2 regions of the Sphingomonas sp. SORGH_AS_0789 genome follow, and region 1 is predicted to be linked to the other one. Evidence: riboswitches for the same ligand, from Rfam matches in the RefSeq annotation. Region 1 holds a riboswitch; the other holds the start of a gene.
The links. A riboswitch is a leader RNA that binds a small molecule or an ion and turns the genes downstream of it on or off. The one in region 1 is predicted to bind cobalamin.

Region 1 (7,365 bases):
TCGATCCCGATCCGGGGTGCGGGCGCGTCAGAAGTCGACATTGTCGTAATGCGACGGCGGCGTGACCATCTCCATCCGCTCGGACAACAGCGGGCGGAAGGAGGGGCGGCTCTTCAACCCGCGATACCAGCGCGCGGTCTGCTCATGCCCCTTCCAGTCGATGCCGCCCAGATAATCGGCGACCGAGATCTGCGCGGCGGCGGCGAGGTCGGCCAGGCTCATCGTCGCGCCGCCCAGCCAGTTGCGATGGTCGAGCAGATAATCGGTATAGTCGAGATGCCCGACCGCCGCCTTCATCGCTTCGCGCAGGCCCTTGGCATCGGGGCTGCCGGTGCGCGCGACGCGCTTGACCATGCGCTCGTGCAGCAGCGGGCCGGTCACGTCCTGATAGAAATGCGTGTCGAACCACGTCACCAGCCGCCGAATCTCGGCCCGGCCGACGGCGGTGCCGTTGATCATCGCCGACTTCTCGACCGTCTCCTCGAAATATTCCGAGATCGCCATGGAATCGACCAGCAGCACGCCGCGCTCCTCGTCGACCATCACCGGGGTCTGCCCGGCGGGGTTCATGTCGAGGAACTCGTCGCGCCGCTGCCACGGCGACTCGCGGACCAACTCATATCCGACGCCCTTCTCGCCCAGCAGCAGCCGGACCTTGCGCGAAAAGGGACAGAGCGGGAATTGATAGAGTTGCCACATGCCGCCCATCTAAGCGGCCGGGCATGGTTACGCCAACCCCGATGGCGATGTTTTCACCCGCCCGCGCGACGCAGGACGGCACAGTCGCCGCCACCCGACCACGACGCCGCTGACCGACAGGATCAGCCCGGCGATCGACCAGAGCCACATCCACGCCGTCCAGCCGGGCCGCCACGCGGTCAGCCACGGCCAGTCCCAGGTGTGCAGCAGCGTATAGGCCCAGCGATAGGCCCGCCGGACGCGGTCCTGCCGCTCGACCACCGCCCCGCTCATCGGGTCGAGATAGAGCCAGGTTGCCGCACGATCGTCGAACCGCATCCGCACCACCGGCAGCCTGGCGGTATTGGTCCAGTAGAAATCGGGCCGCTCCAGCCGCGCCACCCCCGTCACATGCCCACCGGGCACCAGCATGGCGGCGGCGTCCGGTCGATCGATCGGCGCGGCCGGGGCCAGCGTCGCCTGCTCCAGCCAGCGCGGATGCGGTCCGGCCGGATCGATCGCGATGCGCCGCCATCCGCCATCGCCGCTCCACACGACGCTGCGCGCAGGGCCCGCCATGGCGGCGAGCCGGTCGAGCGCCACCGGCTCGCCCGCCTGCCCGGCATAGGCGCGCATCGCCTCCACCGGCGCGGTGCCCCCGGCAAAGACGCGTCCCGGATCGACCGACAGCCAGCCGCTGACGATCCAGCCGGTCAGCAGCACGCCGCCCAGCAGCCCGCTGACATGATGCCAGACCATCCAGCCGCGATAGGGCGTCACCCGCCCGCCGCGATAGCGACGCCGCCCCAGCCGCATGCGCAGGATGCCGATCCACATCCCGGTCAGCGCGACCGCGATGCACGGCCCCGACACCCACATCACCACCTGCCGCCACAGCCCGCCGTCGCGGCGCAGGATCGTCGGATAGAGCCAGTGCGGCACCGACCCCAGCCAGTTCCAGATGCGCTGCGTCCGCGTCGTCCGCTGCACCGGCTGGCCGGTCAGGCTGGAGACATAGATCTCGGTCCCGGCGGCATCGGCCAGCGTCGCCTTCCACAACAGACGGTGCCGGTCGAAGCCGCCCGCCACGGTCCACTGGTCATGCCCGATGGGCGCGACCGCCACGACCGCCGCCCCCGCGAACCGCGCCGCGACCCGGCGGGCATAGGCGGCATCGACCGGCGCGACGCGAGCCCCCGTCCGGGCGGAGCGGATGTGCGTCTCGCCCCCCGCCCCTTCGATCCGCCAGACCGGCACACCGTCGCGCATCTCCAGCGTGATCCGCCGTGCGGTCGCGCCGTCCGGCGGCGGCCGATCGACCCGGCCCCAGTCGATCGGCTCCGCCCCGGCCGCCATCTGGGCAGGGGTCAGCGCGGGATAGGGGACGTAGATCATCACCAACCCGGAGGCGAACCACATCGCGAAGAACAGGCAGGCGGCGATCCCGGCCCAGCGATGGACGAGAAAGGCGAACCGGACGGCCGCCCTTCCCCATGACGCGTCAGAACGTCGCACGAAGGCCCAGGTCCAGCGAGCGCGGGCGCCCCAATATCCATTGCTGGTCGCCATAGGCGGTGACCGCATAGGCCTTGTCGAACAGGTTATAGACGCGCAGGTCGACCGCCATGCGCGGGCTCAGCGCATAGGACAGGGTGGCGTCTACCGTCGCATAGCCGGGGATGCGAAACGCATCGGCATTGTCGGAGAAGCGCCGCCCGACATAGCGCAGCCCCGCCCGCGCCTGCATGCGGGCCGTGGCATCCCAGCGCAGCCAGAGATTGCCCAGCGCCTCGGGCACATTGGGCGGCGTCCGGCCGCTATAGTCCGCGCCGCCCGAGCGGAAATCGTCGAACCGCGCATCCAGCATCGTCGCATTGGCATCGATCCCGAACCCCTGGGGCAGATCGACCGAGACCGCCGCCTCCACCCCTTGCGCCGAACGCTGACCGACCTGCTCGACCGGGCTGGAGATAGTGCGCTGCGCCAGCAGCCCCGTCTTGACGATGCGATAGGCCGCCAGCGTCGCGGTGCCGCGTCCGCCCAGGAACAGCCACTTGGCGCCCAGCTCGACCTGGTTGCCCTTCGCATTGCCGAACTGCACCTGCCCGCTCGACACGGTGGTCAGCGTGGCCAGCGGATCGACGCCGGTGGCATATTGGCCATAGAGCGACAGGGTCGGCCTCGGCTGATACACGATGCCCGCCCGCCAGGTCGCGTTGCGGAAGGTCTTTTCAAAGGCGAAGCGATCGGTCCGCGTGCCGCCCGGATAGGCGATCGCCCAGCGGCGGACCTGATCCTCCTCGTAACGGAAACCGCCGACCACCGACCATTTCGGGCCCAGCGTCACCCGATCCTCGGCAAACACCGCCAGCGCGACGGTGCGGGTGCGGTATCGCGGCGCGATTCCCTGCGTATCCAGGAAGCGGCCGGGATCGAAGGCGAAGGGATCGACCGCATCGACCTGCGCATCCGATCCGAAGTCGTTCTCATGGGTGAAGCGCACCAGATTGGCGTCGACCCCGACGACCAGCGCATTGGCGATGCCCGGCGCCAGCGGCGTGCGCAGCGTCACGCTCGCCTGGTCGCCCCATTGGGTCTGGTCGTGACGGATGCCGTAATTGTCGCTCCGCCGGATCGTGCCGGGCGTACCGCTCGCCCCGTTGGCGCACGTGCCGTTGGTACCGACCCAGCAATAGCTCTCCAGATTGCGCCAGAATCGATCGCTGGTCAGATAATAGGCGATGTTGGAGACGCTGACCGCCGCGCTCGGCGTCCAGTCGACCTGTACCGAGGCACGGTCGTCGCGAAACCGCATCCGCCCGTCCCCGACATTATAGTTGCGCGTCCGGATCGCCGGGTCGAGCCGCCCGCCGATCAGCGGCGTCCCGAAATAGCCGATCGGCCGCTGGTCGCCATGATCGCCGCGGATCGTCACCGCCAGCCGTGGCGAGGGGGTCCACTTCACCGTGCCCGACAGCGCGAAGCTGTGCGAATCGCCCCGATCGACATAGCCGTCCGACCGACGATAGCTGGCATCCAGCCGATAGCCCAGCGTGGCCCCCGCCGGCCCCCCGATCCCGGCCGCCAGCCGGACACTGTCCTGCGCGCCATAGCCGATCTCGGCCTGCCCCTCGGTCCGGGCGGTGGGCTTGCGCATCACCACATTGACCGCGCCGCCCAGCGCGCCCTGGCCATAGAGCACCGACGCCGGGCCGCTCAGCACGTCGATCCGCTCGACCATCCAGGGATCGGTCGGAAAGGTGATCGTCCCCGCCGCCGGGAACAGCCGGACCCCGTCGATCAATTGCAGGACCGAGCCCTGTCCGGAAAAGCCACGCGCCGCCAGCGCGGTGCCGCCATTGCCGGGATTGGCGACGCTCGACAGTCCGGGGGCCCGTGTCTCGGCCTCGACGATCGACTGGTCGCCCCGCGCACGCACCAGGTCGCCGTCGAGCGAGGTGATGCTGGCGGGGGTTTCGAGCGGGGTCAGCCCCAATCGGCTGCCCGTGGCATTGGGCCGGTCCATCGCCGGTTTGTCGCGCGTGCCGACGACCAATATCGTGGCGTCGGTGCCGGTCGGCATGCCCCCCTGCTGCGCCCAGGCGGGCATCGCCATGCAGGACCACAGGGCTCCACCCGCAAAGATGAGACCACGGTTCGATAATATGTGATGATATAACATTATTTGCTCATAGCGTCTTGTCGCGAACAAGCCGAGGCCTTCCGTTCGTTTCGAACGGCCGGATGCCATGCGCGCTGGACGCCTTTCCGCACTCGACATGGCCACCCATGCGCCTCCGCCACCATTGGCGTCGCTCGTCGGAAAAGACCTAGCCACGGCCATCCCCTGGGCCCGGCATGAGCGACCTGACGCCGGCAGGTCTCCTGGCTCACGGGTCATCGCGAACCATGCGCCTTCCCAGGTTGCCCCAGTGGCTGGACCGGCTCGCCACCGGTCCCTGCATGTCCGCTCACCGCTTACAGTTGCAGGGACAGCCTCGGATTCGGGCGGTCACCCGCCCTCACCGCGTTCCCTTTTAATTCCCCTGTTCGGGGAAACCGGCGCGATCACGACCGGAATATTCCGGCCGCGTACTGATTGCGGCAATCGGCGGGGCGGGTCAAGCATCTGCCCCCAGGAGCGGCTTTGCGCTATCCCGGGCCCATGACCCGCAAGATCCGCTATCTGACCGCAACGATGCCCGACGGCTATGTGAAGACCATCGGCCCGACTTCAGCCCCGTTCACCCATTACTGGCGGATCGTCGCCGATCTGGGCGGGGGCCGGACGGAGGTGTTCTGGGGTCACGCGAAATCGCGGAAAGAAGCCATGGCGCACGACGCGTCGCTGGCCGAAGCGGCACGCAAGCGCGGCTGGGTGGGGCACAGATTCGAGGTGGCGGAATTGGCGGAGAGCCAGGATCCGCCAGCGGCCCTGCCGCCGAGGGGTGGCGGGCGTCGTCGCTGAGGCGTGAACGCGCCAATCCGCCACCGGCTATGCCGTGGCGGTTTCGTATGGGATGATGTTGGGTGTGTATGGTTGCGGGGGCAGGATTTGAACCTGCGGCCTTCAGGTTATGAGCCTGACGAGCTACCGGGCTGCTCCACCCCGCGATTGAGCTGAGCCGCACGGCGGCACGCTTCATGCGTGGTGTCGTGGGGCTGAGCGCCCCGGGCTGAGTGCCCGAGGAAACAAGTGAATGGGTTTTTGTGTATACGCGGACTATAATGCCTGGCGACGCCCTACTCTTCCACTGCTTGAGCAGTAGTACCATTGGCGCAGTCGGGTTTCACGGCCGAGTTCGGGATGGGATCGGGTGGGACACCGACGCTATGGCCACCAGGCAATAGAGTCCGCGAATACTGACCCCGCTTTGTGGGCGGGGTGATGGGTATAAAATCGATGCACCTGGCTTGATAATGACCGCACCCTTTTGCCGTCAGCCCAGGGCTGATGGTGGGGGTGTGGAGCTCTCAAGCGCGAATAGGACAATTAGTATCGGTTAGCTCCATGCGTTACCGCACTTCCACATCCGATCTATCGAGGTCGTGGTCTTCGACCGTCCTGAGAAATCTTATCTTGAGGGAGGCTTCCCGCTTAGATGCTTTCAGCGGTTATCCCGTCCGTACATAGCTACCCTGCTGCGCCGTTGGCACGACGACAGGTACACCAGAGGTACGTTCAACCCGGTCCTCTCGTACTAGGGTCAACTCCTCTCAAATTTCGACGCCCACGGCAGATAGGGACCAAACTGTCTCGCGACGTTCTGAACCCAGCTCACGTACCACTTTAATTGGCGAACAGCCAAACCCTTGGGACCTGCTCCAGCCCCAGGATGTGATGAGCCGACATCGAGGTGCCAAACAACCCCGTCGATATGAGCTCTTGGGGGTTATCAGCCTGTTATCCCCGGCGTACCTTTTATCCGTTGAGCGATGGCCCTTCCACGAGGGACCACCGGATCACTATGACCGACTTTCGTCTCTGCTCGACTTGTCAGTCTCGCAGTCAGGCTGGCTTATGCCATTGCACTCTAACAGCCGGTTTCCAACCGGCCTGAGCCAACCTTCGCGCGCCTCCGTTACTCTTTAGGAGGCGACCGCCCCAGTCAAACTACCCGCCACAGAGGGTCCCTGTACCGGTTTCACGGTACGAGGTTAGACATTAAACAACAACAGGGTGGTATTTCACCTATGGCTCCACATCGGCTGGCGCCAATGCTTCAAAGCCTCCCACCTATGCTACACAGTTCTTGTCCAATGCCACTCTGAAGCTGCAGTAAAGGTGCACGGGGTCTTTCCGTCTAACCGCGGGTACTCCGCATCTTCACGGAGAATTCAATTTCGCTGAGCATGTCCTGGAGACAGTGGGGAAGTCGTTACGCCATTCGTGCAGGTCGGAACTTACCCGACAAGGAATTTCGCTACCTTAGGACCGTTATAGTTACGGCCGCCGTTTACCTGGGCTTCATTTCAGAGCTTGCACTCCTCCACTTAACCTTCAGGCACCGGGCAGGCGTCAGGCCCTATACGTCGTCTTGAAGCCGACTTAGCAGAGCCCTGTGTTTTTGCTAAACAGTCGCTACCCCCTGGCCTGTGCCCCCCATGAGAGCTTGCGCTTACATGGGGCCTCCTTCTTCCGAAGGTACGGAGGCAATTTGCCGAGTTCCTTCAGGACACTTCTCTCAAGCGCCTTGGTATACTCTACCTGACCACCTGTGTCGGTTTCGGGTACGGTCTATACGGTGGGGCTATTTCCCGGGACCTCTTCGAGGCACGTCCAATCCGATAAGGACGTACAACACACGAGATCCGTCACACACCACCAGGCCCACGAATATTAACGTGGTTCCCATCGACTACCCCCTTCGGGCTCGTCTTAGGGGCCGGCTCACCCTGCGCGGATTAGCCTTGCGCAGGAACCCTTGGTCTTTCGGCGAGAGGGCATCTCACCCTCTTTATCGCTACTCATGTCTGCATTCGCACTTCCGATACCTCCACGACCCATTACCAGATCGCTTCGCAGGCTTACGGAACGCTCCGCTACCGCGTGTACAAAGTACACACCCTAAGCTTCGGTGCGTGTCTTGAGCCCCGTTACATCTTCGCCGCAGAAACCCTTGTTTAGACCAGTGAGCTGTTACGCTTTCTTTAAAGGATGGCTGCTTCTAAGCCAACCTCCTGGTT
Region 2 (7,365 bases), 550 kb from region 1:
GGGCGCACATGCCGTACCGCATTCCGCTCCAGCCCCTGACCTACAGCTTCACCATCGGAGCGGCCCGTTGAAGACCCTGCTGACGCTTTCGCTGTTGCTCGCCGCCGGTCCGGTCGCCGCGCAGGGCGTGCCCGACCGTATCGCCAGCTCGCTGGCCCTTCGCGAGCAATGGCAATGGCTGACCCGCGACATCGCCTCCCCCGCCGCGTGGGACGCGGACGGACGGCATTTCCATTATCGCAAGACGGTGGCGGGCGGCTTCGCCTTCGTCGATGTGGACGCGACCAGCCGCGCCAAGGCCCCCGCCTTCGACGCCGCCGCGCTCGCCCCCGCATTGGCCAGGGTCATGGGCAAGTCGATTGCACCGCTCCGCCTGCCCTTCGATCATTTCGCCTATACGCCCGATCGTTCGGCGATCACCTTCAGCATCGGCTATGAGGACAGCGTCACCTATCGCTGCGTCCTCGCCCGGCCCGCCTGCACCGTCGTCCCGCCGGAAAACCCCGGCCGCCCGCGCGGCTTCGGCGTGGTGCGCGACCTGCGCGTGCCCGCCGACAACCATCCCCGCCTCTCGCCCGACGGCAGGCGGGAGGCGCTGGTCCTCGACGACAATCTGGTCGTGCGCGAGGCCGGGGGCGGCAAGGAATTGTGGCGGTCCCAGGACGGCAGCCCCGCCAATTTCTACGATCCCGAGACGATCGCCTGGAGCCCGGACGGCCAGCATATCGCGCTCCAGCGGGTCCGCCCCGGCTATCCCCGCATGGTCACCCGCGTCCTCGCCGCCCCGCCGGGCAAGGTCCAGCCAGAGGTCGTCCAGCAACTCTATCCCAAGCCCGGCGACGCGGTGGATCAGGAAGCGCCCGTCCTGTTCCGCGTCGCCGACGGCAGGCGGACCGAGATCGACCCGTCGCTGTTCGCAAATGCCTATACCCTGTCGGCCCCGGCCTGGCGGGCCGATGGCAAGAGCTTCGCCTTCGACGATCTGAAGCGCGGCTTTGGCGAGACGAAGATCATCGCGGTCGATGCCGACACCGGCAAGGCGCATGCCGCCGTGACCGAAACCGCGAAGACCTTCGTCTTTCGCGACCGCATCTGGTCGCACGATGTGAAGGATATGGGCCGCGAGATCCTCTGGGCGTCGGAACGGGACGGCTGGCGGCATCTCTATATGATCGACGGCACGACCGGCCGGATCGTTCGGCAGATCACCAAGGGCCAATGGATCGTCCGCGACATCGCCAAGGTCGATGACGAGAAGCGGCAGATCTGGTTCTCCGCGAGCGGCTTCGTGCCCGGCGAAGACCCTTATTACAAGCAATGGTTCCGGGTCGATTTCGACGGCCGCAACCTGACCCGGCTGACCCAGGAGAATGCGACGCACGAAGTCCGCTTCTCCCCCGACATGACGACCTATGTCGACGTCTATTCGCGCACCGACCTGCCGGAGACGATGGAACTGCACGACGCGCGCGACGGCCGCCTGATCCAGACGCTGGAAAAGGGCGACATCACCGCGCTGACCGCCGCCGGGTTCCGCCCGCCGGAGCGCTTCACCGCCAAGGGCCGCGACGGCCGGACCGATATCTACGGCCTGGTCGTCCGCCCGCGCGATTACGACCCGGCCAAACGCTATCCGGTGATCGAGAACATCTATGCCGGGCCGCATGACAGCTTCGTGCCCAAGGCCTTCTGGCCGTTCGGCGGCTTTTCGGGCGGCGACAAGGTCATGGGGATGCAGCAGCTCGCCGATCTGGGCTTCATCGTCGTGATGATCGACGGCATGGGCACCGCCAACCGTTCCAAGGCCTTTCACGACGTCGCGTGGAAGAACCTGGCCGATAGCGGTTTCCCCGACCGGATCGCCTGGATGAAGGCGCTGGCGGCGAAGGACCCCGCCGTCGATCTTTCCCGCGTCGGCATCTATGGCGGCTCGGCGGGCGGGCAGAGCACGCTGAACGCGCTGCTGTTCCACCCCGATTTCTACAAGGCCGGGGTCGCCTATGCCGGGTGTTTCGACAACCGCATGGACAAGATCGACTGGAACGAACAATGGCTCGGCTATCCGGTCGACCAGAGCTATCTGGACGCCTCGGGCGTGGTCCATGCGCACCAGTTGCGGGGCAAGCTGATGCTGGTCGTCGGCGAACAGGACTCCAATGTCGATCCCGCCAGCACGACCCAGGTGGTCGATGCGCTGATCAAGGCGGACAAGGATTTCGACCTGCTGGTCATCCCCGGCGGCGAGCATACGGCCGGGCGCAGCACCGGCCCGGTGGCCTATGCGATGCGGCGGCAATATGCCTTTTTCCTGAAGGCCTTGCGCGGGGAGGAATAGCACCCTTCCCTCAGCCACAATAGCACCACCCCGGCGAAGGCCGGGGTCCAGTTTCGGCGTTCCATCGGGCGCCCCACGAGCGACACGGCAACTGGGCCCCGGCCTCCGCCGGGGCGGACGGCGGGAGTTGGGAAGGGAATAGCGGTGTTGCCTCCCGCCCTCCCCGCGCCTATCGCTCCGCCCGCGACAGGTTCCCCTCGGGGATGAAAAGGGAATGGGGTGCAACGCCCCGGCTGCCCCTGCAACTGTAAGCGGCGAGCCATCCGCCATCACGCCATTGGGGTTCGCCCCCGAGAAGGCGGCGGACAGGCACCGACCCGCGAGCCAGGAGACCTGCCCGTCGCAGTCGTCTTTCGGCCGGTCAGGGTGTACCGGGCGGACGGGGCTATCCCCTCGCGCGACGACAGCGCCTTTGTGGAGACATGCCCCGATGACCGAGCCCTGTTCATGCTGAAACCCGCCGCGAACGGCCCCGCCGTGGTCGCCTGCAACACCTGTCGCCTGTCCGACGACGCGCGCGAGGACGCCGAAGGGCGGCGCGGCGGCGCGCTGCTGGTCGAGGCGTTGCACGCGGTGAAAGCCTCCGACCCGGCCTATGCGGACGTGGCGGTCGAGGAGATGCCCTGCCTCTTTGCCTGCCAGTCCTTCTGCACGGTCCATCTTCGCTGCCCCGGCAAGGTCGGCTATGTGATGGGCAAATTCGCCCCCGACGAAGAGGCCGCACGCGCGATCCTGGACTATGCGCGCGCCTACGCCGACAGCGACTGGGGACAGGTGCCGTACAAGCAATGGCCGCAAGGGGTGAAGGGCCATTTCCTGACCCGCACGCCGCCCGAGGGATTCATCGTCGAATGACCGCTTTCCCGACCATCGCCAGCTTCGAGACGACCCTGGCCGTGTTGCCCGCGCCGGACACCGGCGCGCGCGACGCCGCCGCGCGGCGGCAGGGGCAGCTGACCAAGCCGCCGGGCTCGCTCGGACGGCTGGAGGACATCGCGATCTTCCTGGCCGGATGGCAGGGACGCGAACGGCCCCGGATCGATCGTGGGCGCGCGGTGATCTTCGCGGGCAATCACGGCGTGGTCGCGCGCGGAGTCAGCGCCTTTCCGGCGGAGGTGACCGCACAGATGGTCGCCAATTTCGCCGCCGGGGGCGCCGCGATCAACGCGCTGGCCGCCGCCGCCGGGCTGGAGCTGTCGGTCGTGCCGCTCGACCTCGACCGGCCGACGGTCGACTTCACCACCGGCCCGGCGATGAGCGAGGCGGAATGCCTGGCCGCGCTGTCGGCGGGGGCGGCGGCGGTCGGCGATGCCGACCTGCTGGTGCTGGGCGAGATGGGGATCGGCAACACCACCCCCGCCGCCGCGCTGGCCGCCGCCAGTTTCGGGGGCGATCCCGCCGACTGGGTCGGTCCCGGCACCGGGGTGGATGCACGCGGCCTGTCGCGCAAGGCGACGGTGGTGGCCGAGGGGCTGGCGCTGCACCACGAGCATCTGACCAGCGCGTTCGAGCTGCTGCGCCGTCTGGGCGGGCGGGAGATCGCGGCGATGGCGGGGGCGATCCTGACGGCACGCACCCGCGGCGTGCCCGTGGTGCTGGACGGCTTCATCGGCACCGCCGCGATCGCGCCGCTGGCGCTGGTCAATCCCGCGATCACCGCCCATTGCCTGGCGGGCCATTGCTCGGCGGAGCCCGGCCATGTCCGGCTGCTCGACCGGCTGGACCTTGCGCCGATCCTGTCGCTGAACATGCGGCTGGGTGAAGCGAGTGGCGCGGCGGTGGCGGTCCAGGTCATCCGCGCGGCGCTGGCGGCGCATGACGGCATGGCGACCTTTGCCGAGGCGGGCGTGGCGAGCGCGTGAGCGCGTTTCGCCTGCATCTGCTTCGGCATGGCGAGCCCGAGGCGGCGGGGCGGATGCTGGGGCGGACCGACAGTCCGGCGACGGTCGAGGGCATCGCCGCCTGCGCCGCACGGGGACGCGATCTGGCCGTGACCCGGCGGATCAGCTCGAACCTGTCGCGCGCGCGCGCCTGTGCCGAGGCGATCGGGCCCGCCACGGTCGATCCCCGCTGGCGCGAACTGGATTTCGGCGACTGGGACGGGCTGGCGCCCGAAGCGATCGACCGGACCGCGCTCGGCCGGTTCTGGGACGATCCCGATGCCGCCCCTCCGCCGGGCGGGGAGCGCTGGTCCGATCTGGTCGCGCGCGTCGCGGCGGCGATCACCGAGCTGCCGCCCGAACCGACGCTGGTCGTCACCCATGGCGGCGCGATGCGCGCGGCGCTGCATATTCTGTGCGGGTTCGACCGCCGCGCCGTCTGGGCCTTTGCGCTGCCCTATGCCAGCCTGTTGACGCTGGAGGTGTGGGACGGCCGCCCCCGCGTGGCGCAGGTGACGGGTCTGGTCACGGCATGAAAGCGCTGATCCTCGCGCTCGGTTTCCTGACCCGCCTGCCCATGCCGCGCGTCGAGGCGGACGAGGCGGATTTCGCGGCGGCGATCCGGCTCTATCCGGTCGCCGGGCTGGTCGTCGGGGCGATCGTCGCGGGGGCGGCGTGGCTCGGCCAGCATATCGATCCCTGGGCGGGGGCGCTGGCGGGGCTGGCGGCCTGGGTCTGGGTGACGGGGGCGCTGCATCTCGACGGGCTGGCGGACCTGGCCGATGGGCTGGGCGCGGCGCATGGCGACCGGTCGCGGCTGCTGGCGGTGATGGCCGAGCCGCAGATCGGCAGCTTCGGCGTCGTGGCGCTCGTCATGCAGCTTCTCGCCAAGCTGGTGCTGCTCCACGCCATGCCCGCCCGCGCCTGGCCGATGCTCGCGCTGATCCCGGCGGCGGCGCGGGTCGGGCCGCTGGTCTGGGCGCGCGTCCTGCCGCCGTTGCGCCCCGGCGGGCTGGGGGCGATGGTGGCGCGCGCGGTGCGGCCGTTCGACATGATCGCCTGGCTGCTGGCGGCGGTCCTATTGGGTCTGGCCTGTCCGCCCATCGCCGTCACGCCGCTGCTGATCCTGCCGCTGTCGTTCTGGTTCCGGCGAAGGCTGGGCGGCGTGACCGGCGATGTGCACGGCGCCGGGATCGAGCTGACCGAGACCGGCCTGCTGATCGCCGCCCTCCTCTATCTGGCGTCCTGAGCGATCCGCAACAGCGTGTCGCAATCGACATGCGCCTCCAGCACGGCGGCGATGGCGTCGAGCGCGGCGTCCACATCGGCGCGGTGATCGGGGCCCGCCCCCGCCACGCCGATCCGCGCCAGCCACGCCGCGCGCTGCCCCGCCTCGCCCAGCAGGCCATGGACATAGCTGCCCGCGACCAGCCCGTCGGCGCTCATCGCACCCTCCGCCCGGCCATCGGCGAGGTGCCCGACCGGACGCGCGGCATCCGGCCCTTCAGTCCGGCCAAGGTGAATCTCATAACCGGAAAAGGCCGCGCCCAGCGCCTCGCCCGTTACCGGCCGCACCGTCTTTTCGCCGGTCAGCACCGTTTCGACATCCAGCAGCCCCAGCCCCGCGACGCTGCCCGCCGGGCCCTCGACGCCATCGGGATCGGCGACCCGCCGCCCGAGCATCTGATAGCCGCCGCACAGGCCCAGCACCGGCCGCCCGCGCCGACGGTGCGCGGCGATGTCGATATCCCACCCCTGCGCGCGGACGAAGGCCAGGTCGGCGATGGTCGTCTTCGATCCCGCCAGCACGATCATCGCGGCATCGGGAATGGGCTGGCCGGGGCGGACCATGACCAGATCGACCTGGGGTTCGAGGCGCAGCGGATCGAGATCGTCGAAATTGGCGATGCGCGGGGTGATCGGACAGGCGATGACCACCCGCCCCCCGGCCCCGGCGGCGGGCCGCTCCAGCGCCACCGCATCCTCGCTCGGCAGGCGGCGCGCGTCCGCCAGCCAGGGGATCAGCCCCAGCGAATGCCAGCCGGTATGCCCGGCGATCACCGCCATGCCATCGGCGAACAGCGCCGGGTCGCCGCGAAACTTGTTGACCAGAAAGCCCCGGATCATCGCGGCATCGGCCGGGTCGATCACCGCCCTGGTGCCGACCAGCGACGCGATCACCCCGCCCCGGTCAATGTCTCCGGCCAGCACCACCGGAACGTTCGCCGCGCGCGCAAAGCCCATATTGGCGATATCGCCGCTGCGCAGATTGACCTCTGCGGGCGAGCCCGCGCCCTCGACGATGACGAGGTCGCATTCCGCCTCCAACCGGCGATAGCATTCCACCACTTCGGGCAGCAGCCCGATCCGCCCCTCGCGCCACTTCGACGCGGGCAGCATCCCGCGCACCTGTCCGCGCACGATCAGTTGCGAGGTGCGATCGCCCTGCGGCTTGAGCAGCACCGGGTTCATGTCGACATGCGGTTCGACCCGCGCCGCCATCGCCTGGGTCGCCTGCGCCCGGCCGATCTCGCCACCTTGCGGCGTGGCGGCGGCATTGTTGCTCATATTCTGCGGCTTGAACGGGCGGACGGTCAGCCCGCGATTGGCGAAGACCCGGCACAGCCCCGCCACCAGCACCGACTTGCCGACATCCGACCCGGTGCCCTGGATCATCACGCCAGCCATGCGACACCCCCCGCGACGATCCACAGCAACAGGCAGGCGCGGGCATAGATCTGCAAGCCCGTCACGATATCGGCGGGCGTCGCGCTGCGGCCGCCGCGCCCGATCCAGGGCTTGATCTGGGTCACCCCGTCATAGCTCACCGGCCCCGCCAGCGCGACGCCCAGTGCCCCCGCCATCGCCGCCTCGGGCCAGCCCGCATTGGGCGAGGCATGGACGCGCGCATCGCGCTTCATCACCGCCCAGCCGCCCGCGCCCGCCACACAGACCAGCACCCCGGCGATCCGCGCTGGTATCCAGTTCGCGCCGTCATCGATCCGTGCCGCCGCCCAGCCAAAGGCGCGCCAGCGCGGCTCCTTGTGCCCGATCATGCTGTCGGCGGTGTTGATCGCCTTATAGACCCAGACGCCCGGCAGGCCGAGCAGCAACAGCCAGAAGAGCGGCGCGACGATGCCGTCGCAGAAG

Region 2: it holds a riboswitch for cobalamin, as region 1 does, so the genes downstream of both, QE360_RS10015 (DUF1636 domain-containing protein) here and QE360_RS07495 (TonB-dependent receptor) in region 1, are expected to answer to the same signal.

Annotation. Positions count from the first base shown of each region.
Region 1 is NZ_JAVIYV010000001.1:1,608,224-1,615,588, reverse strand. Features, by position in the region: gene QE360_RS07510 (tRNA-binding protein) at 1-41, opposite strand, end outside; gene QE360_RS07505 (glutathione S-transferase family protein) at 28-699, opposite strand; gene QE360_RS07500 (PepSY domain-containing protein) at 727-2,193, opposite strand; gene QE360_RS07495 (TonB-dependent receptor) at 2,180-4,294, opposite strand; cobalamin riboswitch at 4,536-4,757, opposite strand; gene QE360_RS07490 (hypothetical protein) at 4,844-5,146, shown strand; tRNA gene QE360_RS07485 (tRNA-Met) at 5,216-5,292, opposite strand; rRNA gene rrf (5S ribosomal RNA) at 5,409-5,523, opposite strand; rRNA gene QE360_RS07475 (23S ribosomal RNA) at 5,652-7,365, opposite strand, start outside.
Region 2 is NZ_JAVIYV010000001.1:2,161,395-2,168,759, reverse strand. Features, by position in the region: gene QE360_RS10025 (glycoside hydrolase family 2 TIM barrel-domain containing protein) at 1-71, shown strand, start outside; gene QE360_RS10020 (DPP IV N-terminal domain-containing protein) at 68-2,335, shown strand; cobalamin riboswitch at 2,507-2,691, shown strand; gene QE360_RS10015 (DUF1636 domain-containing protein) at 2,783-3,190, shown strand; gene cobT (nicotinate-nucleotide--dimethylbenzimidazole phosphoribosyltransferase) at 3,187-4,197, shown strand; gene QE360_RS10005 (histidine phosphatase family protein) at 4,194-4,751, shown strand; gene cobS (adenosylcobinamide-GDP ribazoletransferase) at 4,748-5,464, shown strand; gene QE360_RS09995 (cobyric acid synthase) at 5,449-6,903, opposite strand; gene cbiB (adenosylcobinamide-phosphate synthase CbiB) at 6,891-7,365, opposite strand, start outside.